Azospirillum brasilense: one gene and its partner. The main gene of each other region encodes a partner of the protein of the gene in region 2 in a complex. Links are inferred from orthologs where the notes say so. Each region holds a gene or a part of one and is shown on either strand. Other genes may lie near its edges.

Evidence for each region.
Region 1: the proteins of dnaG (region 2) and D3869_RS00940 are in contact, whole or in part, in a crystal structure (PDB 2R6A), measured with the Geobacillus stearothermophilus proteins. The link is inferred for Azospirillum brasilense from one-to-one orthologs. Residues at the interface, in WP_049624496.1 of Geobacillus stearothermophilus: Lys456, Leu457, Leu458, Pro459, Ala460, Asn463, Ala464, Leu467, Leu535, Leu536, Ile537, Ala538, Gln544, Glu545, Asp548, Tyr549, His552; in WP_033016901.1 of Geobacillus stearothermophilus: Ser13, Glu15, Ala16, Gln18, Glu91, Leu92, Asp94, Ala95, Val96, Pro97, Thr98, Ala99, Ala100, Asn101, Tyr104, Tyr105, Ile108.

Annotation. Positions count from the first base shown.
Region 1 is NZ_CP032345.1:181,770-192,839, reverse strand. The notes cover bases 4,450-7,427. They hold D3869_RS00940 (replicative DNA helicase), read right to left. Parts: upstream 6,716-7,427; coding sequence 5,183-6,715; downstream 4,450-5,182. Other genes in these bases: D3869_RS00935 (SAM-dependent methyltransferase), read right to left, coding at 6,898-7,427; alr (alanine racemase), read right to left, coding at 4,450-5,205. Also shown: DNA repair protein RadA, read right to left, coding at 1-576; map (type I methionyl aminopeptidase), read left to right, coding at 736-1,563; D3869_RS00965 (NUDIX hydrolase), read left to right, coding at 1,560-2,150; D3869_RS00960 (hypothetical protein), read right to left, coding at 2,154-2,372; D3869_RS00955 (ABC transporter ATP-binding protein), read right to left, coding at 2,476-3,267; D3869_RS00950 (MlaE family ABC transporter permease), read right to left, coding at 3,290-4,066; more of alr, read right to left, coding at 4,066-4,449; more of D3869_RS00935, read right to left, coding at 7,428-8,151; rplI (50S ribosomal protein L9), read right to left, coding at 8,399-8,965; D3869_RS00925 (DUF2232 domain-containing protein), read right to left, coding at 8,965-9,921; rpsR (30S ribosomal protein S18), read right to left, coding at 9,955-10,227; rpsF (30S ribosomal protein S6), read right to left, coding at 10,228-10,665; fabD (ACP S-malonyltransferase), read left to right, coding at 11,059-11,070. UniProt on the Escherichia coli protein: The main replicative DNA helicase, it participates in initiation and elongation during chromosome replication. Travels ahead of the DNA replisome, separating dsDNA into templates for DNA synthesis.
Region 2 is NZ_CP032345.1:667,824-678,857, forward strand. The notes cover bases 1-2,942. They hold dnaG (DNA primase), read right to left. Parts: upstream 2,462-2,942; coding sequence 539-2,461; downstream 1-538. Other genes in these bases: rpoD (RNA polymerase sigma factor RpoD), read right to left, coding at 1-353; D3869_RS03330 (GatB/YqeY domain-containing protein), read right to left, coding at 2,500-2,942. Outside these bases: more of D3869_RS03330, read right to left, coding at 2,943-2,961; carA (glutamine-hydrolyzing carbamoyl-phosphate synthase small subunit), read left to right, coding at 3,425-4,600; D3869_RS03340 (response regulator), read left to right, coding at 4,849-7,923; D3869_RS03345 (HNH endonuclease), read left to right, coding at 7,947-8,252; D3869_RS03350 (hypothetical protein), read right to left, coding at 8,269-8,934; serA (phosphoglycerate dehydrogenase), read right to left, coding at 9,072-10,319; arsC (arsenate reductase (glutaredoxin)), read left to right, coding at 10,528-10,869; prmB (50S ribosomal protein L3 N(5)-glutamine methyltransferase), read left to right, coding at 10,870-11,034. UniProt on the Escherichia coli protein: RNA polymerase that catalyzes the synthesis of short RNA molecules used as primers for DNA polymerase during DNA replication.

The DNA of each region.
Region 1 (11,070 bases), 480 kb from region 2 along the record:
CGCCCGGACCTGGGCGACAGTGCCGGGGGCGCTGTCCAGATTGTCCACATACATGGTCTGGATCGAGTCGATCACGACCACCTCCGGCCCGTCGGTGCCGTCGAGCGAGGCGACGATGTCGCGCACGCTGGTCGCCGAGGCGAGCTGGACCGGCGCGGCGGCACAGCCCAGGCGGACGGCGCGCAGCCGCACCTGATCCACCGCCTCTTCGCCGGAGACGTAGGCGCAGCGGTGTTCCTGCGACAGCCGGGCCATGGCCTGGAGGAGAAGGGTCGATTTGCCGATGCCGGGATCGCCGCCGATCAGGATCGCCGATCCGGGGACGAGGCCGCCGCCGCAGACGCGGTCGAATTCCTCGATGCGGGTCATGCGGCGCGGCGGCGCCTCGCTGGACCCGGCCAGTCCCACGAAGTCCAGCCGGCGCCCGCGCGCCACGCCCAATCCCTTGGGGGCGGCTTCCGGGGCGGCTTCCTCGACGAGGGTGTTCCATTCGCCGCAGGCGTCGCAGCGGCCCGCCCATTTCGGGAAGGACGCGCCGCAAGCCTGACAGACATAGCGGGTGGTTGGCTTTGCCAAAGGTCTAGCGATTGGTTGGAGCGGCAGCGCCCCACATATAGCAAGCTGACGTTCTAAATCCTATGGCAGAGGTGATAAAAAGCTGGGGCTTTTCTCGGCCGTTCCGGTGATAGGTTCTGTCCCGGAATTCATGATGAACAACGGATGTGAGGTGACACGGTGGCGGACAAGGACGCGCGGAAGATCCCGCTGCACGGCCCGGAGGAGTTCGAGGCGATCCGCAAGGCCGGGCGGCTGGCCGCGGCGACGCTCGACCACATCACGCCCCAGGTGGTGCCGGGGGTCAGCACGGGCCATCTGAACCGGCTGATCGAAACCTTCATGCGGGACAACGGCGCCATCCCCGCGACCCTCGGCTATCACGGCTATCCGGCGGCGAGCTGCATCTCGCCGAACCATGTGGTGAATCACGGCATTCCGTCCGACGACAAGACGCTGGTCGACGGCGACATCGTGAACGTTGATGTGACGGTGATCCTGGACGGCTGGTACGGCGACACCAGCCGCATGTTCTTCGTCGGCGACAAGATCGGGGTGAAGGCGCGCAAGCTGGTCGACATCACCTACAAGGCGATGATGGCCGGCATTGCGCAGGCCAAGCCGGGCAACCATCTGGGCGACATCGGCCACGCCATCCAGACCCTGGCCGAATCCCACCGCTACGGCGTGGTGCGCGACTTCGGCGGGCACGGCATCGGGCGGGTGTTCCACGACGCGCCCCATGTCGACCATTTCGGCAAGCGCGGCACCGGGGTTCTGCTGGTTCCGGGCATGGTCTTCACCATCGAGCCGATGCTCAACGCCGGCAAGCCGGACGTGAAGATCCTGTCGGACGGCTGGACCACCGTCACCCGCGACCGCTCCCTGTCCGCCCAGTTCGAGCATCAGGTCGGGATCACCGAGACGGGCTGCGAGATCTTCACCCTGTCCCCGGCGGGCTTCACCCAGCCGCCCTATGGAACCGTCGCCGGGGCCGTCGCGGCATGAGCGGAGACCTGAAGCCCTGGACGGTCCTGGAGCGCCGGACCCTGCTCGACGCCGGACCTTTCCTGAAGGTGCACGCCGAGACCGTCGAGACGCCGGAGGGCCGGCGGGTGGAGAATTTCTATCAGGTCGAGCAGACCGATTTCGTGCTGATGTTCGTCGAGGACGAGGCCGGGCGCGTGCTGATGCTGCGCACCTACAAGCACGGCCCGCGCCGCGTCAGCCAGACCTTCCCCGCCGGGGCGCTGGACCCCGGTGAGGAACCGCTGGCCGCGGCGAAGCGGGAGTTGCTGGAGGAAACCGGCTACGCCGCGGAAGACTGGACCGCGCTCGGTTCCTACGTGGTGCAGGGCAACCAGCGCGGCTGCGTCTGCCACATGTTCCACGCCCGCAACGCCCGGAAAGTGGCCGAGGCGGACTCCGGAGACCTGGAGGAGATGCGGTTGGAATTGCTGACCCGCGCGGAGCTGATCGCCGCGGCGGCAGAGGGCGATTACGCCCTGCTGCCGGTCATCGCCATACTGGGCGCCGTCCTGCTGCCGGAACTGCGCGACAGCCTCGCGCGGTCGGCGGCGCGTCCGGCGCCCTGAGCGTCACTTCCCGTCGGTCGGGCCGGCGAAGAAATGGGCGAGCGCGTCGGCGGCTTCGAGCGACAGCTGGTTGTCGTTCTTGAGGAGCTGCTCGTGGGCGTTCTTGATGGTCTGCACCGTTTCTTCGTTGGTCAGCAGCCCCTTGGCCTGGAGCGTCTCCAGAATCTTGGCGCTCAGCATGAAGCTCGCGAAGGCCAGTCCGTTCGTGGTGATGTCCGCCATGCTCGTCTCTCCGATGGGATACCGGCCAATGGCGGCCGGCGTTCTTTGTGGCCGACCCTACCGGGCGGCAGGTTAATTTTGCACGAACCGGGGATGCGGCGTTTTACAGCGCCCGCACCTGCATCTTGATCGGCCCTTCGCCCCGGCCATGGACGAACTGGTCCACATAGGGGTTGCCGGAATGGTCGATGTCGTTGGCGTGGCCAGTCCAGATGATCCGGCCCTGGTAGATCATCGCCACGCGATCGGCGATCTTGCGAGCCGAGGCCATGTCGTGGGTGATGGTCACGGCGGTGGCGCCGAGATCCTTCACGCACTTCACGATCAGCTCGTTGATCACGTCGGCCATGATCGGGTCGAGACCGGTCGTCGGCTCGTCGAAGAAGATGATCTCCGGCTCGTCGGCGATGGCGCGGGCGAGGCCGACGCGCTTCTGCATGCCGCCCGACAGCTCCGACGGGAACAGCTCGCCCACCTCCGGACCGAGGCCGACCGCGCCCATCTTGGCGATGGCGATGTCCTTGGCCTTGGCGCGCGGCATGTGCTCGCCCTGGATCAGGCCGAAGGCGACGTTCTCCCAGACCTTCAGGCTGTCGAACAGGGCGGCGCCCTGGAACAGCATGCCGAACTTGTGCAGCAGCTTCTCGCGCTCGCGCGGGCGCAGCTTCGTCGTCTCCTCGCCGTCGACGCGGATGGAGCCGCTGTCCGGCGACAGCAGGCCGAGGATGCATTTCAGCATGACCGACTTGCCGGTGCCCGACCCGCCGATGACCACCAGCGACTCGCCGCGCCCGACCTCCAGGTCGATGCCGTTCAGCACGACCTTGGGTCCGAACGCCTTGTGCACGTTCTTCAGCGCGATCTTCGGCGGATGAGCGGGGGGAACCTGCGACATGGACTCGCTCATTGCTCTGCGCTCACTTCGTCGAGAAGAAGATGCCGGTGATGAGGTAGTTCCACACCAGGATCAGGATGGAGGCCGACACCACCGCGTTGGTCGTCGCCGCACCCACACCCTGGGCGCCGCCGCGCGAATGGTAGCCGTGGTAGCAGCCCATCAGCGAGACCATGAACCCGAACACCGCCGCCTTGACGAGGCCGGAGATCACGTCGACCGGCTCCAGGAACTCCCAGGTCCGGCCGATGTAGGAGGCCGGGTTGAAGTCCAGCCGGTAGACGCCGACCAGGAAGCCGCCGAACACGCCGATGATGTCCGCCACCAGCACCAGCAGCGGCAGCATGGCCAGCCCGGCGATCAGGCGCGGCGCCACCAGATACTTGAAGGGGTTGGTCGACAGGGTCGACAGCGCGTCGATCTGCTCGGTCACGCGCATGGTGCCGATCTCGGCGGCCATGGCGGCGCCGATGCGCCCGGCGACCATCAAGCCGCCCAGCACCGGCCCCAGTTCCCGCGTCACCGACAGGGCGACCACCGTGGCGATGGCGCCCTCCGCCTGGAAACGGGAAAAGCCGGAATAGCTCTGCAGCGCCAGCACCATGCCGGTGAACAGCGCGGTCAGCCCGACCACCGGCAGCGAGTAATAGCCGATGTCGATCATCTGGCGCAGGATCTGCCGCGGGTAGAACGGCGGGCGCACGCAGTGCGACAGGGCGGCGCCGGTGAACATGGCGAGCTTTCCGGTGGCTTCCAGAAAGATCAGGAAGGCCCGTCCGGTGGCGGCAAGGAAACCCATCAAGCGACCTCAGGCGGCGGCGGGTCGCGGTAGACCCTGTGGTAACGCGCGCCCAGCGAGGTCAGGATCTCGTAACCGATGGTGCCGCCCTCGCTCGCCACGGTGTCCACCGGGCGGTTCGGGCCGATCAGCTCCACCAGCCCGCCGGGCGTCACCGCCTCGTCGGGAAGGTGGCTGACATCCACCGTCACCAGATCCATCGAAACACGCCCAACCACCGGAGCGGCCACGCCATTGACGAAGACATGGCCGCGCCCGCTGAGCGAACGCAGATATCCGTCGGCATAACCCACTGCGATGGTTGCGATTTTTCCTCTCGCCGCAACGCGGTGCGTGGCACCGTAGCCAACGGTCATAGGGCTGTCAACGTTGCGCACCTGAAGCAGCCGGGCGTCGAGCCGGATCGTGTCCCGCATCGGGTTCGCCGCGGCGGGCGTCGGATTGACGCCGTAGAGCGCGCAGCCGGGCCGCACAAGGTCGAAATGAAAGGCCGTTCCGTGGAAGATCCCGGAGGAATTGGCGAAACTCGCCTCGGCCGCGGGCAGGCGCCCGATCGCCGAACGGAAACGCCCGAGCTGCTGGCTGTTCATCACCGAGTCTTCGTCGGCGCAGGCGAGGTGGGTCATCCAGACCCGGACGTCCACCCCCTCCAGCCGGGAGAGGTCGCCGACCAGCGTGTCCAGCTCGTCCGGACCGAGCCCGAGTCGGTTCATGCCGGTGTCAATGTGGACGACGGCGGGCAGGGCCGTTCCCTGCGCCCGGGCGTGGGCCTGCCACGCCGCGATGTCGCCCAGATGGTTCAGCACCGGCAGGATGCGCCGGGCCGTGAAGTCCGGCGCGGTGCCGGCGGGCAGGCCGCCCAGCGACAGCACGCGGGCCTCCGCCGGCGCCACGGCGCGCACGGCCAGCGCCTCCTCGAACTGGGCGACCACGAAGGTCCGGCAGCCGGCGGCGGCGAGCGCCGGAACGACGCGCTCCACCCCCAGGCCATAGGCGTTCGCCTTGACCACGGCGGCGCATTCCGCCGGGGCCACCCGGTCGCGGAGCTGCGTCCAGTTGGCGACCACGGCGCCGAGGTCGATGGTCAGGACGGCGCCGGAGCGGGCCAGCGGATCACTACTCAGTGGGGCCGAAGTCATGGGTCGTGTCGAGGTCGCCGAATTTCGTGAACTGTCCGTCGAAGAACATGCGGACGCTGCCGATCGGGCCGTGGCGCTGTTTGGCGATGATCGCCTCCGCGGTGTTGTGCACCTCGGCGTAGCGCTTCTGCCAGTTGGCGTAGCGGTCGTTGTACTTGTCCTCCGTCTCCTCCGGCCGGCGGGCCGGCTCGGCGCGCTCAAGATAGTACTGTTCGCGGTAAACGAACATCACCACGTCGGCGTCCTGCTCGATGGAGCCCGATTCGCGCAGGTCGGCGAGCTGCGGCCGTTTGTCCTCGCGCATTTCCACCGCGCGGCTGAGCTGGGACAGGGCCAGCACCGGCACCTCCAGCTCCTTGGCGATGGCCTTCAGGCCGCGCGTGATCTCCGAGATTTCCTGCACGCGGTTCTCGTTGCCCTTGGTCGAGCCGCCGCGCAGCAGCTGGAGATAGTCGACCACCACCATGCCCAGCCCGTGCGTGCGCTTCAGCCGGCGGCAGCGGGTGCGCACCGCGGCGATGGTCAGGGCCGGCGTGTCGTCCACGAAGAAGGGGACGCGGCTGAGCTCCTGGCTGGCCGCGACGAACTTCGGGAAGTCGCTGTCCTTGATCTCGCCGCGGCGGATCTTGTCGCCCGACACCTCGGCCTCGCCGGCCAGGATACGGGTGGCGAGCTGTTCCGCCGACATTTCCAGCGAGAAGAAGCCGACCGGCGCGCCCTCGCCGCCGTTGGTGCGCATGTGCGCCTTGGCGGCGTTGAAGGCGATGTTGGTGGCCAGCGCCGTCTTGCCCATGGAGGGGCGCCCGGCCAGGATGATGAGGTCCGACGGGTGCAGGCCGCCCAGCTTGCGGTCCATGTCGCGCAGGCCGGTGGTCACGCCGGTGACGTGGCTGGACCGGCGGAAGGCCGTCTCCGCGGTGGCGATGGCTGCCTTCAGCGACTCGGAGAAGGCGATGAAGCCGCCGCGCACGTCGCCGGTCGAGGCGAGGTCGAAGAGCTGCTTCTCCGCCGTCTCGATCTGGTCCATGGCGTCGATGTCGAGGTCGTGCTGATACGCCTCGTTCACCATGTCCGTGCCGACCTCGATCAGCTGCCGGCGCAGGAACAGGTCATGGATCGTCTTGCCGTAATCGCCGGCGTTGACCACCGTCACCACGTTGGCGGCGAGCTGCGCCAGATAGCCGGCGCCACCGTCCGGGGCCAGTTCGACGTCGTTGTCGAAATAGGCCTTCAGCGTCACCGGGTTGGCGATCTGGCCGCGCTCCACCATCTTGGCGATGGCCGAGAAGATGCGCTGGTGCGCCGGGTCGTAGAAATGCTCGGCGCGCAGGAACTCGCCGACCTTCTCATACGCCTTGTTGTTCACCAGGATGGCGCCGAGGAGCGCCTGTTCAGCCTCCTCGTTGTGCGGCGGCGTGCGGTATTCCGCCGTCGGCTTCGCGGCACCGGCACGGGACAGCCCGCCGTCGAGGGGGCGCGGCTCGAAAAGCTGGGTGGTCTTGTCATCCATGACGGCACTTTAGCAAAGGGCGGGGCGCAAAGCTGTGCGATCGGGGTAAATCTACCCACATTCCTGTGAGTAACTTTTGCCCACAGCCGGTTAAAGCTGGGGGTAAGTCGGAAACAGGGCATTGTATCAATGTCTTCATGACTCGCCAAAGCTGTGGGTCGATGCGGCGCGGGCACCTCTGGTCACACGTTGTTCGCGCCGACGTTCCGCCCCGTCCGCAAGGGCGGCGGCACGGCCTCGGCCAAGGCCGTTTCGGTGCGCTGCATGTAGTCGCGGACGAGCGGAACGGCGCCCAGCGAGCGCGCCAGCTGCATCTGGAAAACCATGTGCCCCTGGTAGCGGAAGCTGATTTCGGCCCCCGCCAGATAGAATTCCCACATCCTGCAGAAGCGCTCGTCGTACATTGCGCGGGCCTCCTCCCGCCGGGCCGCGAAGCGCTCCCGCCAGTGGCGCAGCGTCTCGGCGTAATGGAGGCGCAGGATCTCGATGTCGGTGTTCCACAGCCCGGCCTTCTCCACCGCCGGGATCACCTCCGACAGGGCGGGCGAATAGCCGCCGGGAAAGATGTACTTGCGGAACCAAGGGTTGGTGGAACCCGGCCCGTCCGACCGGCCGATGGAGTGAAGCAACGCCACCCCGTCCTCGGCCAGCAGGTCGCGCAGTTTGGCGAAGAAGGCCGGGTAATGGGGCGCGCCGACATGCTCGAACATGCCGACCGAGACGATGCGGTCGAAGCGCCCTTCCATTTGCCGGTAGTCGCGCAGTTCGAAGCGGACCTGACCGGCCAGCCCGGCATGGGCCGCCCGCTCCCGCGCCACCGCGAGCTGTTCGCGGGACAGGGTGATTCCGGTGACCTGGGCGCCGGTCATGCGGGCGAGATAGAGCGCCATGCCGCCCCAGCCGCAGCCGATGTCCAGGACGCGCATGCCCGGCTGAAGCAGCAGCTTCGCCGCGATGTGCCGCTTCTTGGCGTCCTGGGCCTCGTCCAGCCCGGTGTCCGGGGTGGGGAAGTAGGCGCAGGAATATTGCAGGTCGCGGTCGAGGAACAGCTCGAAGAAGGACCGTGACAGGTCGTAGTGATGGGCCACGTTGCGCCGCGACCGCCGCAAGGGATTGCTCTGCTGGATGAGCCGCAGCGCGGGGGAGAGGGCTTCCCTCAGGTTGCCCAGAACGCCCTGGACATTGTCCGTCCCCGCGCTCAGCAGCGCCAGGAAATCATAGACGGAGCCGCCTTCAATGGTCAGGCGGCCGTCCATGTAGGCCTCCCCGAATCGCAGCCGCGGATTCATCACGAGGTCGCGGTGCAGCGCCTTGTCGTGCAGACGCAGGGTGAGGGACGGGATGCCGACCCCCACCCGGTGCCTCCGCCCATCGGCGCCGACGATGTCCAGGGCGCCGGCGGTCAGGGCCGGGCTGAGCAGGCCGGCAAGCAGCATCGCGCATCTCCCCATCCGTCGAACACGACTCGGTCTGGACGTTCGCCGCGAGCGAATCACCAGGAACGAGAGTCGGAGTTCGGAGCGGGGAGAGGCAACCCGCCGGACGAGGCAGGGGGCGGGGCGTCCGGCGCATCCGGATGGGGGAGGGCGGATGACTGGGGGCGCCAAAAGCGGAAAAGCCGCCTCGCCCCTTTCGGGGGCGGGCGGCTTCCGGACGAGCGGACTGGTCTCGTTGAGCGGGCGGTCAGCCCTCCTCGGAAACCTCGGCCTCGGCGGCCTCGGGGGCCTCCTCGATCTCGTCCTCGTCGTCGCGCAGGTCGGCCGCGGTGACCATGCCACCACGGGACAGCTGCAGCTCGGCCTCTTCCTGCGAGCGGGCGACGTTCACCGTGACGGAGACGCTCACCTCGGGGTGCAGGACGACGCGCAGCTTGAACAGGCCCAGCGTCTTGATCGGGGTCTCGATCGACACCTGCTTGCGGTCGACCTTGTAGCCGGCGGCGTCAAGGGCGTCCGCGACGTCGCGCGGCGTCACCGAACCGTACAGCACGCCGGTCTCGCCGGCCTGACGGATCACGACGACCGTCACGTCGTTCATCTTGGCGGCAACCTGCTCGGCGTCCTTGCGGCGCTCCAGGTTGACGGCCTCCAGGTGGGCCTTCTGCTTCTCGAAGAACGCCATGTTCGCCTTGGTGGCGCGCATGGCCTTCTTCTGCGGCAGCAGATAGTTGCGGGCGAAGCCGGGACGCACCTTCACGACCTGGCCCATCTGGCCGAGCTTCTCGACCCGCTCCAGCAGAATAACTTCCATCACTCGTCCTCCTGATCGGGGCCGGCGGGCCGGAGACGGCGACGCAGCCCAATCCATTGCTCGATCATGCCAAGACCGACCATCAGCACGATCGGCCAACCGAAAAGAAACAGGAACATGTAGAACCCGATGAGGATCGGCAGCTTGGCCGACCGGCTTCGGGCGAACACATGCACCACCGAAAGCCCGGCAAAGGCGAATGGCAAGGCCAGGATCAGCGCGGCGTTGACCGCGAGGAACCCGACCGGGTCCGACGCCAGCGAGGCCGTCACCATGGCCAGCAGGAACGCGGTGGCGAGCCACCGGGGCAGTTCCAGGTCGTCCAGCCGCATGGCGGGGCGCTTGTTGCGGCCGAACCGCATCAGCACGCCCTGCGCCAGGGCTCCGTTGACGATCGTCATGACGAGCCATGAGATCACCGCGAAGCCCGGCAACACCTCGGCCATCCAGATGTCCTGCGGGTCCGGGGCCTGATGGCCCTGCGCGGAGAACATCTGGTCCGCCATGCGGCCCAGCGTTTCCCGCACCGCGCCCTCCAGCCCGCCGGGCTGATCGAGCGTCAGAACCGCGGCGCCCAGAAGGCCCGCCAGTCCCATTCCGGTCAGCGCCATCAGGAGCCGGCCCGGAGGATACCATTCCACACCCCCGTCGGGAGCCGCCCGCGCCAGCAGCGCCTGCCGCACCACCAGGATGACCGGGACAGCCGCGGTCACCAGATAGGCGAGAGACACCAGGACGCTGGACGACACCGCCAGGACCGCCACCGTCCCCGCCGCACCGGCGAGTAGGGAGGCGGTGGAGCCGAGCCACAGTCCCGCGAGGAACAGCGGCAGCGGCGCCAGATAGCCCAGGATCAGCGCCCCGAACCCGCCGAACAGGACGGCGAGATAGAAGAAAGCGCTGACCACGCCGACACCGATGGCAGCCGCCAGAGGGGCGGCCAGGGGCGAGGCCATGGGATTACCTTTGCCTGTTGTCCGTTTTGATCCTTACTTCACCACGTAGGGAAGCAGGGCCAGGAAACGGGCGCGCTTGATGGCGCGGGCGAGTTCGCGCTGCTTCTTCGCGGAAACCGCGGTGATGCGGCTCGGCACGATCTTGCCACGCTCGGAGATGAAGCGGGACAGGAGCTTGACGTCCTTGTAGTCGATCGCCGGGGCGTTCGCGCCCGAGAACGGGCAGGTCTTGCGGCGGCGGAAGAACGGACGGCGGGGACCGCCACCGGTGCGGGCCGGAGCGCCCGAGGTCTGCTTGTCGGACATTTAGGCGTTCTCCCCTTCGGCAACGGTGGGCTCCTGGCGGCGCGGCGGGCGCGGGCCACGATCCTCGAAGCGGCGCGGGCCGCGGTCGCCGCGATCGCCGCGGTCACCACGCTCGCCGCGGCTCTGCATCATCACCGACGGGTTGGCGTCCAGCGCATCGACGCGGACGGTCATGAAGCGCAGCACGTCCTCGTTGATGCCCATGTTGCGCTCCATCTCGAGGACGGCGGCGGCGGGGGCGTCAAGGTTGAACAGGGTGTAGTGACCCTTGCGGTTCTTCTTGATCTTGTAGGTGAGCGTCTTCAGACCCCAGTATTCGGTCTTGGCGACCTGGCCGCCGTTGTCGCGAATGATCTGGGCGAACTGCTCGCCGAGCTGCTCGGCCTGGGCGGCCGAGATGTCCTGGCGCGCGATCAGCACGCACTCGTAAAGAGCCATTGTACTCCCCATGGCTGTTCATGGTCCGGCGCTGCGCCCCATCCCCTATGGACAGGATCAGCCGCCCGGGCCTAGCCGACGGCACGCGGGCCACCGGCAAGGAGTTATGAAGCGGCGCAGTATGCACAAAAGCCCTATCCCGACAAGCGGAAACACGAGCCGGCCGACGATTCCGGCATCGGGGCCTTCGGCGTGCCTTGGAATAGCCCTTTTCTCCGTTCGCCTTTGCATCGCAGCAATGAAAAAATGCCGGAAAAGCAACAGAAAGGCACCAATTCCAGCCCATCAACGTTGAGCATCGCTTGACTTGCCCGAAAGGCCGGGTATGACTGTCGCCGAATTCAACGGCGGTGCCGCGGGTGGCACGCCTTTTTACTAGGGTTCCCAGACAGCATGACCAGGGCG
Region 2 (11,034 bases):
TACATGCGCACGGGGTCGTCGGTGCGGCCGATGTCGTCATCGTCCAGATTGCCGGCGGACCGGCCTTCGCCCTCGCCGTCGGCGTTGGCGTTGCCTTCCGAATCCTGCTCTTCCGATTCGACGATGTTGATGCCCATCTCGGAGAGCATGGCCATCGTGTCTTCGATCTGCTCGGAAGACGACGTATCCTGCGGCAGGGCAGCGTTCAGCTCGTCATAGGTGACGTAGCCACGCTCCTTGCCGCGGGCGATCATCTTCTTGACGGCGAGACCCATGCCGTCCATGAGCGGGCCGTCGCCGGCCTCGTCCCGGGCTTCGGAAACTTCAACGCTGTTCGCAGCTTTCGTGGCCATGCGATCGATGCCCCCGCATTACCCCATAAGAAAAACCCATAGCGCGCACCGCAGCGGCCCCCCGCTGTCGATCCGCACCTGCTTAAACCGGTTGTGAACCGTTCCGGAGCTTGTCCGGACAGACCCCTCCGGGTCTCATTCCCTCCGGCCCTTCCCTTCCGCACCACGCCCGGCGGCGCTGGCCGCTAGGCATCGTCGAGATCCTCGTCATCCGTCATACCCATTCCGGACCTGATGACCTCCTGTTGAAGGGCCACGACCCGCGCGAAGTTCGCCTCGCTGTTGTCACGGGCCAAAGCCGCCTCCGCTTCTCTCAAATCGGCCATCACCTGCCTGTGGTGCAGGTGATGCCATGTCGGCCACCACCCCCGTTTCGCGTCCAGGGAGGACGCGTCCGGGCGTGCAAAGCCGGCATGGACATAGGTCGACTCGCTGAGCAGAGAGCGGACAATGGTATCATAGCCGGCGGAAGACAAGTGGCGACAAAGCGATGCGGCGTCAAGTCCCGAGTCGTTTTCCCGCCGTTCAGCAAGCAATCCGATGACCGCTTGGCGCAATTCCTCCAGTTCCCGGTCGGGAAACGGCAACATGCCCAGCGATTCGCCCAACTCGTCGAACAGGTCGGGGTGATTGATGATCACCGCCAGCAGAACGCGCTCCCGCGCGGCGGCCAGATTGCCGGGGTTGCGGCGGCGGTGGCCGGGCGGTGGCGCCGTGCGCAGACCGGGCAGGCCCGGCGTGTGCCGGCGCGCCGGCTGGCCGAAGCGCCCCCCGCCCTGCCATTGCCCATTGGGAACCCAGGGACCGCGCTCGTTGCGCTGGCGCGGCGGCGGGGCGAAGGCCTCGTCGACGCGGCGGCGCATCTCTGTGCGGTAGAAGACCTGCACGTCGCGGTCGGCGATCTGCCCGACCCGCGCGTCCAAGGCGGCCTTCACCGCCGCCTTCGATTCGGGGGTGTCGGTGGGCTTGCCTTCGGTCTCCATGCGCCAGACCGCCTCGGACAGCGGGATGGCCTCGCCCAGCACCTCCTGCATGGCGCGGGGGCCGTGCAGGCGGATCAGGCTGTCGGGGTCCTCCCCTTCCGGCAGGAAGGCGACGCGGGCGGAATGGCCGGGGGCGAGGTGCGGCAGGATGCGCTCCACCGCCCGCCACGCCGCCCGGCGCCCGGCGTTGTCGCCGTCGAAGCAGAGGAAGGGCACCTTCTCCGCGTCGGGGATCAGCTTCCACAGCTCCTGGACCTGCGTCTCGGTCAGGGCAGTGCCGAGCGGCGCCACCGCGCCCTCGAAGCCGGCGCGGACCAGCGCGATGACGTCCATGTAGCCTTCGGCGACGATCACCGGCTTGCCGTCCGCCGCCGCCTGCCGCGCCCGCGACAGGCCGTACAACAGCGTTCCCTTGTGGAACAGCGGCGTGTCGGCGGTGTTGACGTATTTCGGGCCGTCGCCCTCCAGGATGCGCCCGCCGAAGGCGACCACCCGGCCGCGCCGGTCGGTCACCGGGAAGATCACCCGGTTGCGGAAGAAGCTGTAGGGCGTGCGCCCGTCGTCCGGCCGCTTCAGCAGGCCGGCGGTCACCATGTCCTCTTCCGAGAAGCCCTGCTTCAGAAGCTGGCTGCGCAGCGCGCCGGAATCGCCGGGGGCGAAGCCCAGGCGGAAGCGCGCCATGCCATCGGTGTCCAGCCCGCGGCGCTGGAAATACTCCAGTCCGGCGCGGCCTGCGGGGGCGTGGAGCTGCTGCTCGAACCAGCGGGCGGCCTGCTCCACCAGATCGTGCAGCGTCTTGCGCCGCTCGTAGCGCTGCTTGTCCTCCTCGGTGGCGCGGGGGACCGGCAGCCCCGCCTCGCCGGCCAGCGCTTCCACCGCCTCCGGGAAGGCGAGGTTGTCGTGGCGCATGACGAAGCCGATGATGTCGCCGTGCGCCCCGCAGCCGAAGCAATGGAAGAAGCCCTTCTGGTCGTTGACGTAGAAGGAGGGCGACTTCTCGTTGTGGAAGGGGCACGGCGCCTTGTACTCGCGGCCGGCGCGGATCAGGCGCAGGCGCTTGCCCACCACGTCCGACAAAGCGAGACGGGTGCGCAGCTCTTCCAGGAATTGGGGCGGGAAGGCCATGGGCGGGCGGAACCCGTGCTAGATCGGAAACCGCACCGTCAGCAGGCCGACAGCTGCTGCTTCACGGTGCCGCTGACCTTGGCGAAGTCCATCTGGCCGGCGTAGCGGGTCTTCAGCTCCGCCATCACCTTGCCCATGTCCTTGATGCAGGTGGCGCCGATCTCGTCCACCACCGTCTTCACGGCGGCGGCCACCTCCTCCTCCGACATCTGCTTGGGCAGGAAGCCCTCGATGATGGTGATCTCCTCGCGCTCCTGCTCGGCCAGCTCCAGGCGGCCGCCCTGCTCGTACAGCTTGATCGACTCGCCGCGCTGCTTGATCATCGTCTGCAGCATGGAGAGGATCTCGGCCTCGTCGATGCCGTCGGTGACGCCGCGCGAACGCGCCGCGATGTCCCGGTCCTTCAGCGCGGCCAGGATCAGGCGCACGGTCGAGACGGCGCGCTGGTTCTTGGCGAGCATCGCCTGCTTCAAAGCCTCGTTCAGGCGCGTGCGCAGCATTGCGTGTGTCCTTCGTGTTCGTCAGGTGTGTTCAACAGGTCGAAACGATAACGGCCGCTCGGCAGCGTCCGCACCGTCTCCATCCGTGGGATGGCGCGGAAGACGCGACGCGAACCGGCAATATTCCTAAATTTGCGCCGGATTGCCACGTCAATTCCGAAGGGCCGATTTCCACCCCCCGCCAGCGCATTCCACAGCCCCTCCAAAGGCCAAGCCCCACCGGAGAAGCACGGCGATTATGCAAACGCGCCGCTGGAAATCGGGGTACCAATCGTCATATACGGTTGACCGGCTCACCCGTCCCGACTAATCGATCCAGGCTCAGACACCCGAACCGCAAGGAACCGGGATGGCGGGGCGCGGACCGACGACGACGCGTGCGCCCAGCGGGGCGGGACGCGGCGCCGACGCTCCGCAAGGCAGGAATATGTGGCCCGCGGCGGCTCTTGATAAGGTCTGAAGGATGGCTCAATCGACTCTCCCGGCGGGCGATGCCGGCGCTTACACCGGTGTCCTGGTTCTGGCCGACGGCACCGTCTTCAAGGGCCGAGGCATCGGTGCGGTGGGGGATTCGGTGGGCGAGGTGTGCTTCAACACCTCGATGACCGGCTATCAGGAAATCCTGACCGACCCCAGCTACGCCGGGCAGATCATCACCTTCACCTTTCCGCACATCGGCAACACCGGCGCCAACCCGGAAGACATCGAGACGGTGACCCCCGCCGCGCGCGGCCTGATCCTGCGCGCCGACGTCACCGATCCGTCGAACTGGCGCGCCACCCGCCATCTCGACGACTGGCTGAAGAGCTACGGGCTGGTCGGTCTGGCCGGGGTGGACACCCGCCGCCTGACCCGGCGCATCCGCGACCTGGGCGCCCCGAACGGCGTCGTCGCCCACGCGCCGGACGGCAAGTTCGACCTCGACGCGCTGGTCGCCAAGGCCAAGGGCTGGCCGGGGCTGGAGGGCATGGACCTCGCCAAGGACGTCTCCTGCCGCCAGACCTACGGCTGGGATGAGGGCGCCTGGACGCTCGGCGCCGGCTACGCCACGCAGGAGAGCCCGCGCTTCCACGTCGTGGCGATCGATTTCGGCGCCAAGCGCAACATCCTGCGCTGCCTCGCCGCGGCCGGCTGCAAGGTCACCGTGGTTCCGGGCACCGCCACGGTGGAAGAGGTGATGCGCCACAAGCCGGACGGCGTCTTCCTGTCGAACGGCCCCGGCGACCCCGCGGCCACCGGCGAATACGCCGTGCCGACGATCAAGGGCCTGCTGGACACCGGCCTGCCGATGTTCGGCATCTGCCTGGGCCACCAGATGCTCTCGCTGGCGCTCGGCGCCAAGACGAAGAAGATGCCGCTGGGCCACCGCGGCGCCAACCATCCGGTGAAGGACCTGGCCTCCGGCCGGGTGGAGATCACCAGCCAGAACCACGGCTTCGTGGTGATGGAGGAGACCCTGCCCGCCGACGCCGAGGTGACCCATGTCAGCCTGTTCGACGGCACCAACGAGGGCATCCGGTTGAAGAACAAGCCGGTCTTCTCGGTGCAGTACCACCCGGAGGCCTCGCCCGGCCCGCAGGACAGCCACTATCTCTTCGACCGCTTCGTGGCGCTGATGGACGGCAAGCAGCCGGCCTGACGCCCGGCGGACGCACCGACCGAAGACGAGAAGGGAGCCGCTTGCGGCTCCTTTTTCTTTTCACAAACACGGGGGCTACGCGCCCTTCGCTTTTCCGCTTCCGCCGACCTCATTCGATCGAATGGGTTGGCTGAGTTTTTACCCCCTTCGATAAAAACCCTGCTCCGTCAAAGGTGTGTCCTTTGCTGCCGGACTCTGCGATGGTTACGGACGCGTCCCTCGCCATGCATACCGGAGCATGACATCCCTTGCCTCTGCACGCTCAGGATGACAACGCACCCGCTGTGAACGATGGCGTGGCGGGCGACGACCGGCCCCATGCCGGCGGACTGTCGCTTCGCACGGGACTGGTGCTGCTGGTCATGGCGGCGCTGCTGCCGATGCTGGGCTTCGCCGGCTGGACGGTCTTCCGCATGGCCGAGACGCAGAGCGCCGCGATCGAGCGGTCCGGCCAGGATCTGGCCCGGACGCTGGCCGTCGCCATCGACCGGGAACTCATGGCGATGGAGACGGCGCTCCAGGTTCTCACCACCTCCCCCCACTTGGCGAAGGGCGATCTCGCAGCCTTCCACCGGCAGGCGATCGAGGTGCTCCAGCACAAGGGCTCCCGGCGCGAGGGCGTCCACATCGTGCTGAGCAACGCCCAAGGCCAGCAGTTGATCAACACGCGCCGCCCGTTCGGGGAGCCGCTTCCCCGCACCGCGGTGACGGGCCTCGTCCGGCGGACGGCGGACAGCGGTCAGACCCAGATTTCCGAGATCTTCATGGGCGTTGTCGCCCAACGTCCCCTGGTCGCCGTCGCGTTGCCGATCACGCGGAACGGACCCTCGGAGCATGTGCTTGCCATGAGCATCCCGACCGAGATGTTCATCGAGGTGCTGCGCCAGCAGAGCCTGCCGGAGGGATGGATCGCCGCCCTATGGGACCGGCAAGGAGTCGTCATCACCCGGACCGCGGCCTCCGACACCTTCACCGGCACGCCGATTTCAGCGGAGGTGTTCCGCCGGACCGCCTCGGCGAGTTCCGGGACCTTCACCGCCGTGGCGCGGGACGGCACGCCGCTGTTCAACGCCTTTGCCCGATCGGAGCTGTCGGGCTGGACCGTCGCCGTCGGTGTGCCGCAGACGCTGATCGCCGAGCCCATGCGCCGCTCGGTCGCGCTGGTGTTGTGCGGCGGCGGCATCCTGCTGCTGGTCAGTCTGGCGATGGCGCTGGTGGTCGGGCGGCGCATCGCCGATCCGGTCGCGGCGCTCGCCGGTTCCGCCCTGGCGCTGGGGCGCGACGGCCCGCATGCTTCGCCGGTGATGACCGCGCCCACGCCGATCCGCGAGGTCAACGCGGTGGCCGGCGCGCTGAACCGGGCGGCCCGCCGCCTGCGCGACAGCGAGGCGCAGCAGCGGCTGGTGATGGAGGTCGTCGGGCTGGGGGTCTGGCGTTTCGACACGCGCAGCCGCCGCTTCCACGGGTCGGACCACACCGCGGCCCTGCTGGGCGTTCCGGTGCTCGACGGTGCTTCTGTCGAATCCTGGATCCGCAACGTCGCGGCGGACCACCGCAACGCCATCCGCGCCGCCCTCTTCCGCGACGACCCGTCGAAGGGCGAGCTGGAAGCGGAGTTCCCCGTCGGGTCGCCCGACGGTCAGGTGCGCTGGCTGGCCATGCGCGGGTCCTGCCTGACCGACCCGGACGGCACCACCCGCGCCGTCGGCATCCTGGAGGACGTGACGGAGCGGCGGCGCGCCCATGAGATGCAGCTGGGCGAGCTGGTGGACCGCCACGCCTCCGACCGCCGCCTGTTCGCCGCGATCATCGAAAGCTCCACCGACCTGATCGTCGCGGTGGACCAGGAGTGCCGCTACATCCTCTTCAACGGCGCCTACCAGCGGGAGGTCGAGGCTCTGTACGGCCACCGTCCGGCCATCGGCCAGCGCCTGCTGGAGATGATGGATCATCTGCCCACCGCACAGATCACCATGGAGTCGTTGTGGAGCCGCGCGCTCGGCGGGGAGCGCTTCACCATCGTGGAGGAGCTGGGCGACCCCACGGTGCAGCGCAAACGCTACGAGATGGCCTTCGGCACCATCCTGGACTCCAGCGGTCGGCGCATCGGCGCCTATCACGTCGGCCGTGACGTCGAGGAGCGGGAGCGCACCGGCCAAGCCCTGCGCGAGATCGAGGAGACGCTGCACCAGGCCCGCAAGATGGAGGCGATCGGCCAGCTCACCGGCGGCATCGCCCATGACTTCAACAACCTGCTCCAGGCCATCGGGACCTCCCTCTACCTGCTGCGCACCGCCGGCGAAGGCGGTGGGTCCTCCCATCCCCAGGCCCTGGACATGGCGGAGAAGGCGGTGGAGCGCGGCGCCACCCTGACCCAGCACCTCCTGGCCTTCTCCCGCCGGCAGCGGCTGGAGCCAAAGACGGTGGACGTCGGCGCCCTGGTCACCGGCATGGGCGGGCTGCTGGAGCGCACTCTGGGCGGTACCACCCGCATCGTCACCGAGACCGACCCCAGCCTGTGGCCGGCGCGGGTCGATCCGAACCAGCTCGAAATGGCCATCCTCAACCTCGCCATCAACGCGCGGGATGCCATGACCGCGGGCGGCACCCTGACCATCCGCACCGGCAATTGCCCGGACGACATGGAGGGACGGCCGCTCGATCTCGCCGCCGGGGACTGCGTGTCCATCGCCGTCGCCGACACCGGCAGCGGGATGAGCGAGGAAACGGCGGCCCGCGCCTTCGAACCCTTCTTCACGACGAAGGGGGTCGGGCACGGCACCGGCCTGGGCCTGTCGATGGTGCACGGGCTGGCCGCGCAATCCGGCGGGACGGTGGTGCTGACGACCCGGCTGGGCAGCGGCACGACGGTAACGCTCTATCTGCCGCGAGCCGACGCCGAGGAGGACGCGGGCCAGGACGCCGCGCTTCCCGCCGCCGTCCAGTCCCCGCCCCGCCCCGCCACCATCCTGCTGGTGGAGGACGAGGCTTTGGTCCGGATGGCGACCGCAACGGTTCTGGAGCAGTCCGGTTTCCGCATCATGGAGGCGTCGAGCGGCCCCGACGCGCTGGACGCCTTCGCCCGCGATCCGGAGGTGGACCTCGTGCTGACCGATTACGCGATGCCCGGCATGACGGGGCTGGAGCTGGTGCGGGAGCTGCGCGCCCGGCGCCCCGGCCTGCCGGTCCTGATGGTCACCGGCTACGCGGAGATCCAACGCGCCTCGGCCCTGGACGGGCTGCCCATCCTGCAGAAGCCCTATCAGGCCAACGAGCTGGTCGCGCGCATCCGCGCCGCTCTGCCCGCGGCGCCCTCCGCCTGACGGCCGCCACCCGAACGGACGCCATGCCGCATCCGCCCTCGTTCCATCCGCCTTGCCCACTCTGCGGCCGCCCGATGGTGCCCGGCCCCAGCCTGAACGAGCATCATCTGATCCCGCGCACCTACGGCGGACGGGACACCGTGACCATGCACCGCATCTGCCACGCCAAGATCCACGCGGTGCTGAGCGAGGCGGAGTTGCGCGACCACTACCACACCATCGCCAGCCTGCGCGCCCACCCGGACATCGCCGCCTTCCTGCGCTGGGTGTCCCGCAAGCCGCCGGAATTCATCGACCGCCACGCCTCCGGGCGCGGGCGCCGGCGGTGACGCAGCCGCCAATGGGTCAGACGCGCCCGAGGTAGCGGTTGATCTCGCCGTTGCAGGATTGGCTGATGCGCTCGTATTCGGCCGGGGTGTCGATGCGGGCTTGGCGCGCGTTGCGCTCGCGCCCGAATTCCTCCATCAGCTGGCGCATCGCCGCCTTGATCGGTTGCTCGATCGCCGCCATGACCTGCCGCTCGGAGCGGCCCTGGACCGGGCGGGCACGGCCGACCACATCCTCCAGCCGGCGCTTCAGGACCGGCACATACTCGCGCAGAAGCTGCTCATCCACCGTGACGTGCCGCATCTCGTGGGCCAGCACCTCGCCATGGATGCAACTGCCCTGCGGCAGCTCGCGGGCGACGTAGACGGTCCGCTCGTCGTAGCCGAAGGTGACGGTCAGGGTCTGCGCCGCGCCGCAATAGCGGCCCTGCCCCAGCGACGCCGTCATGACGCCGGCCTGCCATTGCTGATTGTATTGGATCGCCGCCAGCCCCAGCGTGTGGGAATTGGCGGTCCGCCCCGCGACGGGCCGCCGCCCCGGTTTCTGGGCCAGTTGGCGGATCGACTGGCTGTAGTCGGTGCGCAGCGGGGCGATCTGCAGATCGAGGATCACGCGGGCCGGCGCGAAGTCCGGACAGGCGGCGATCCCGTTCTGGGCGACCGCGGTTTGCGCGGCCGCGGGCACCGTGAAGCAAAGCCCTCCCCCACCCAGGCACAGGAGCGTCAGGAGGCCGGCGCGCAGACGCGGTCGAAAGGGGCAGAGGGTCATTCCGCCTATGTCGGTGCGGCCCCAGCCGACGGCAAGGGCCGCGTCGCCCGACCTCAGCGCTTGCCCGGATAGAGGAAGCGGGCCTTCAGCGTGCCCTCGATGGCGCGCAGGTCGCTCGCCACCTCGTTCTCGTCCACGTCGCCGTCGACATCCACCACGACGTAGCCCAGCTCCGGGTCGGTCTGGAGATACTGCGCGGCGATGTTCAGGTTGCGGCCCGAGAACACCTCGTTGATCTTGCGCAGCACGCCCGGACGGTTCTCGTGGACGTGCAGGAAGCGGGTGGAGCCGGCGTGGACCACCGGCAGGCCGACCTGCGGGAAGTTCACGGCGCCCATGGTCGAGCCGTTGTCCGAATACTCGATCAGCTTCTGCGACACCTCGGTGCCGATGTTGGCCTGCGCCTCCATCGTCGAGCCGCCGATGTGCGGGGTCAGGATGACGTTGTCGAGCCCGCGCAGCGCGCTCTCGAACACCTCCTTGTCGCCTCCCGGCTCCTTCGGGAACACGTCGATGGCGGCACCCAGCAGATGCTTGTCCCTCAGGGCGGCGGCCAGCGCCTCGATCATCACGACCTTGCCGCGGGCGGCGTTGATCAGGTGGGCGCCCTTCTTCATGGCGCGGATCTGCGCCTCGCCGATCATGTCGCGGGTCTGCGGCGTGTCGGGAACGTGCAGGGTCACCACGTCGGAGACCGCCAGCAGTTCCTCCAGCGAGTGGCAGGGCTGGGCGTTGCCGAGCGCCAGCTTGTTCACGACGTCGTAGTAGCGGACCTTCATGCCCATCGATTCGGCCATGATCGACACCTGGGTGCCGATGTGGCCGTAGCCGACGATGCCCAGCGTCTTGCCGCGGATCTCGTAGCTGTCCTTGGCCGACTTCATCCAGCCGCCGCCATGCACGAGGTTCGACTTCGAGAAGATGCCGCGCATCAGCATGATGATCTCGCCGATCACCAGCTCCGCCACCGACCGGGTGTTCGAATAGGGCGCGTTGAAGACCGGGATGCCGAGTCGGCGCGCGGCCTTCAGATCGACCTGATTGGTGCCGATGCAGAAGCAGCCGACGCTGAACAGGCGGGTCGCGGCTTCCAGCACCTTGGCGGTCAGATGGGTGCGCGAGCGGATGCCCAGCATGTGGACGGACCCGATGCGCTCCAGCAGCTCCGATTCGTCCAGCGCGTGCGGCAGACGCTCCACGGTGGCGTAGCCGCCATGCGCCAACTCGTTGATGGCGTTGTCGTGAACGCCTTCGAGCAGCAGGATGTTGATCTTGTCCTTGGAGAGCGAGAGCTTCGTCACGGCCGGAATCCGTCGAAATGAATGGCCCCGCACGCGGCGGGCCGCCAATAATGCGAGCGCGCAAGGTAATGCCAAGCGCCGGCCTTGTCACGCGAGGGATGTTGCGCTGCCGCCGCCATTCCGCATGGCGGGTTGGCGCCGCACGCGGAGCGGGTGTATTGCTGCCACCGACAAAGCCATGGCTGGGAAGAGCGAGGGAAACACCGGGATGAGCGACGTCACCATCTACCACAACCCGCGCTGCACCAAGTCGCGCCAGACGCTGGAGCTTCTGAGGTCCAGGGGCGTCGAGCCCACCGTCGTGGAGTATCTGAAGACCCCGCCCGGCCCGGCGGAGCTGAAGGCCATCCTGGCCAAGCTGGGCAAGGGTCCCCGCGACATCCTGCGCGCCAAGGAGGCGGCGGAGGCCGGGATCGCCAAGGATCTCGACGGCGACGCCCTGATCGACGCATTGTCCGCCAACCCCGCCGCCATCGAGCGGCCCATCGTCGTCACGGGCGACAAGGCCCGCGTGGGCCGCCCGCCGGAAAGCGTTCTGGAGATCCTGTAAGTGACCAAGCCCGCCCTGGACCTCACCCCCGCCGACGCGGCGACCGAGCTGCGCACCGTCCGCGACCTGATCCGCTACGGCGTCAGCCGCTTCAATGAGGCCGACCTGGATTACGGCCACGGCACCACCAACGCCCATGACGAGGCGGTGTTCATGGTGCTGGAA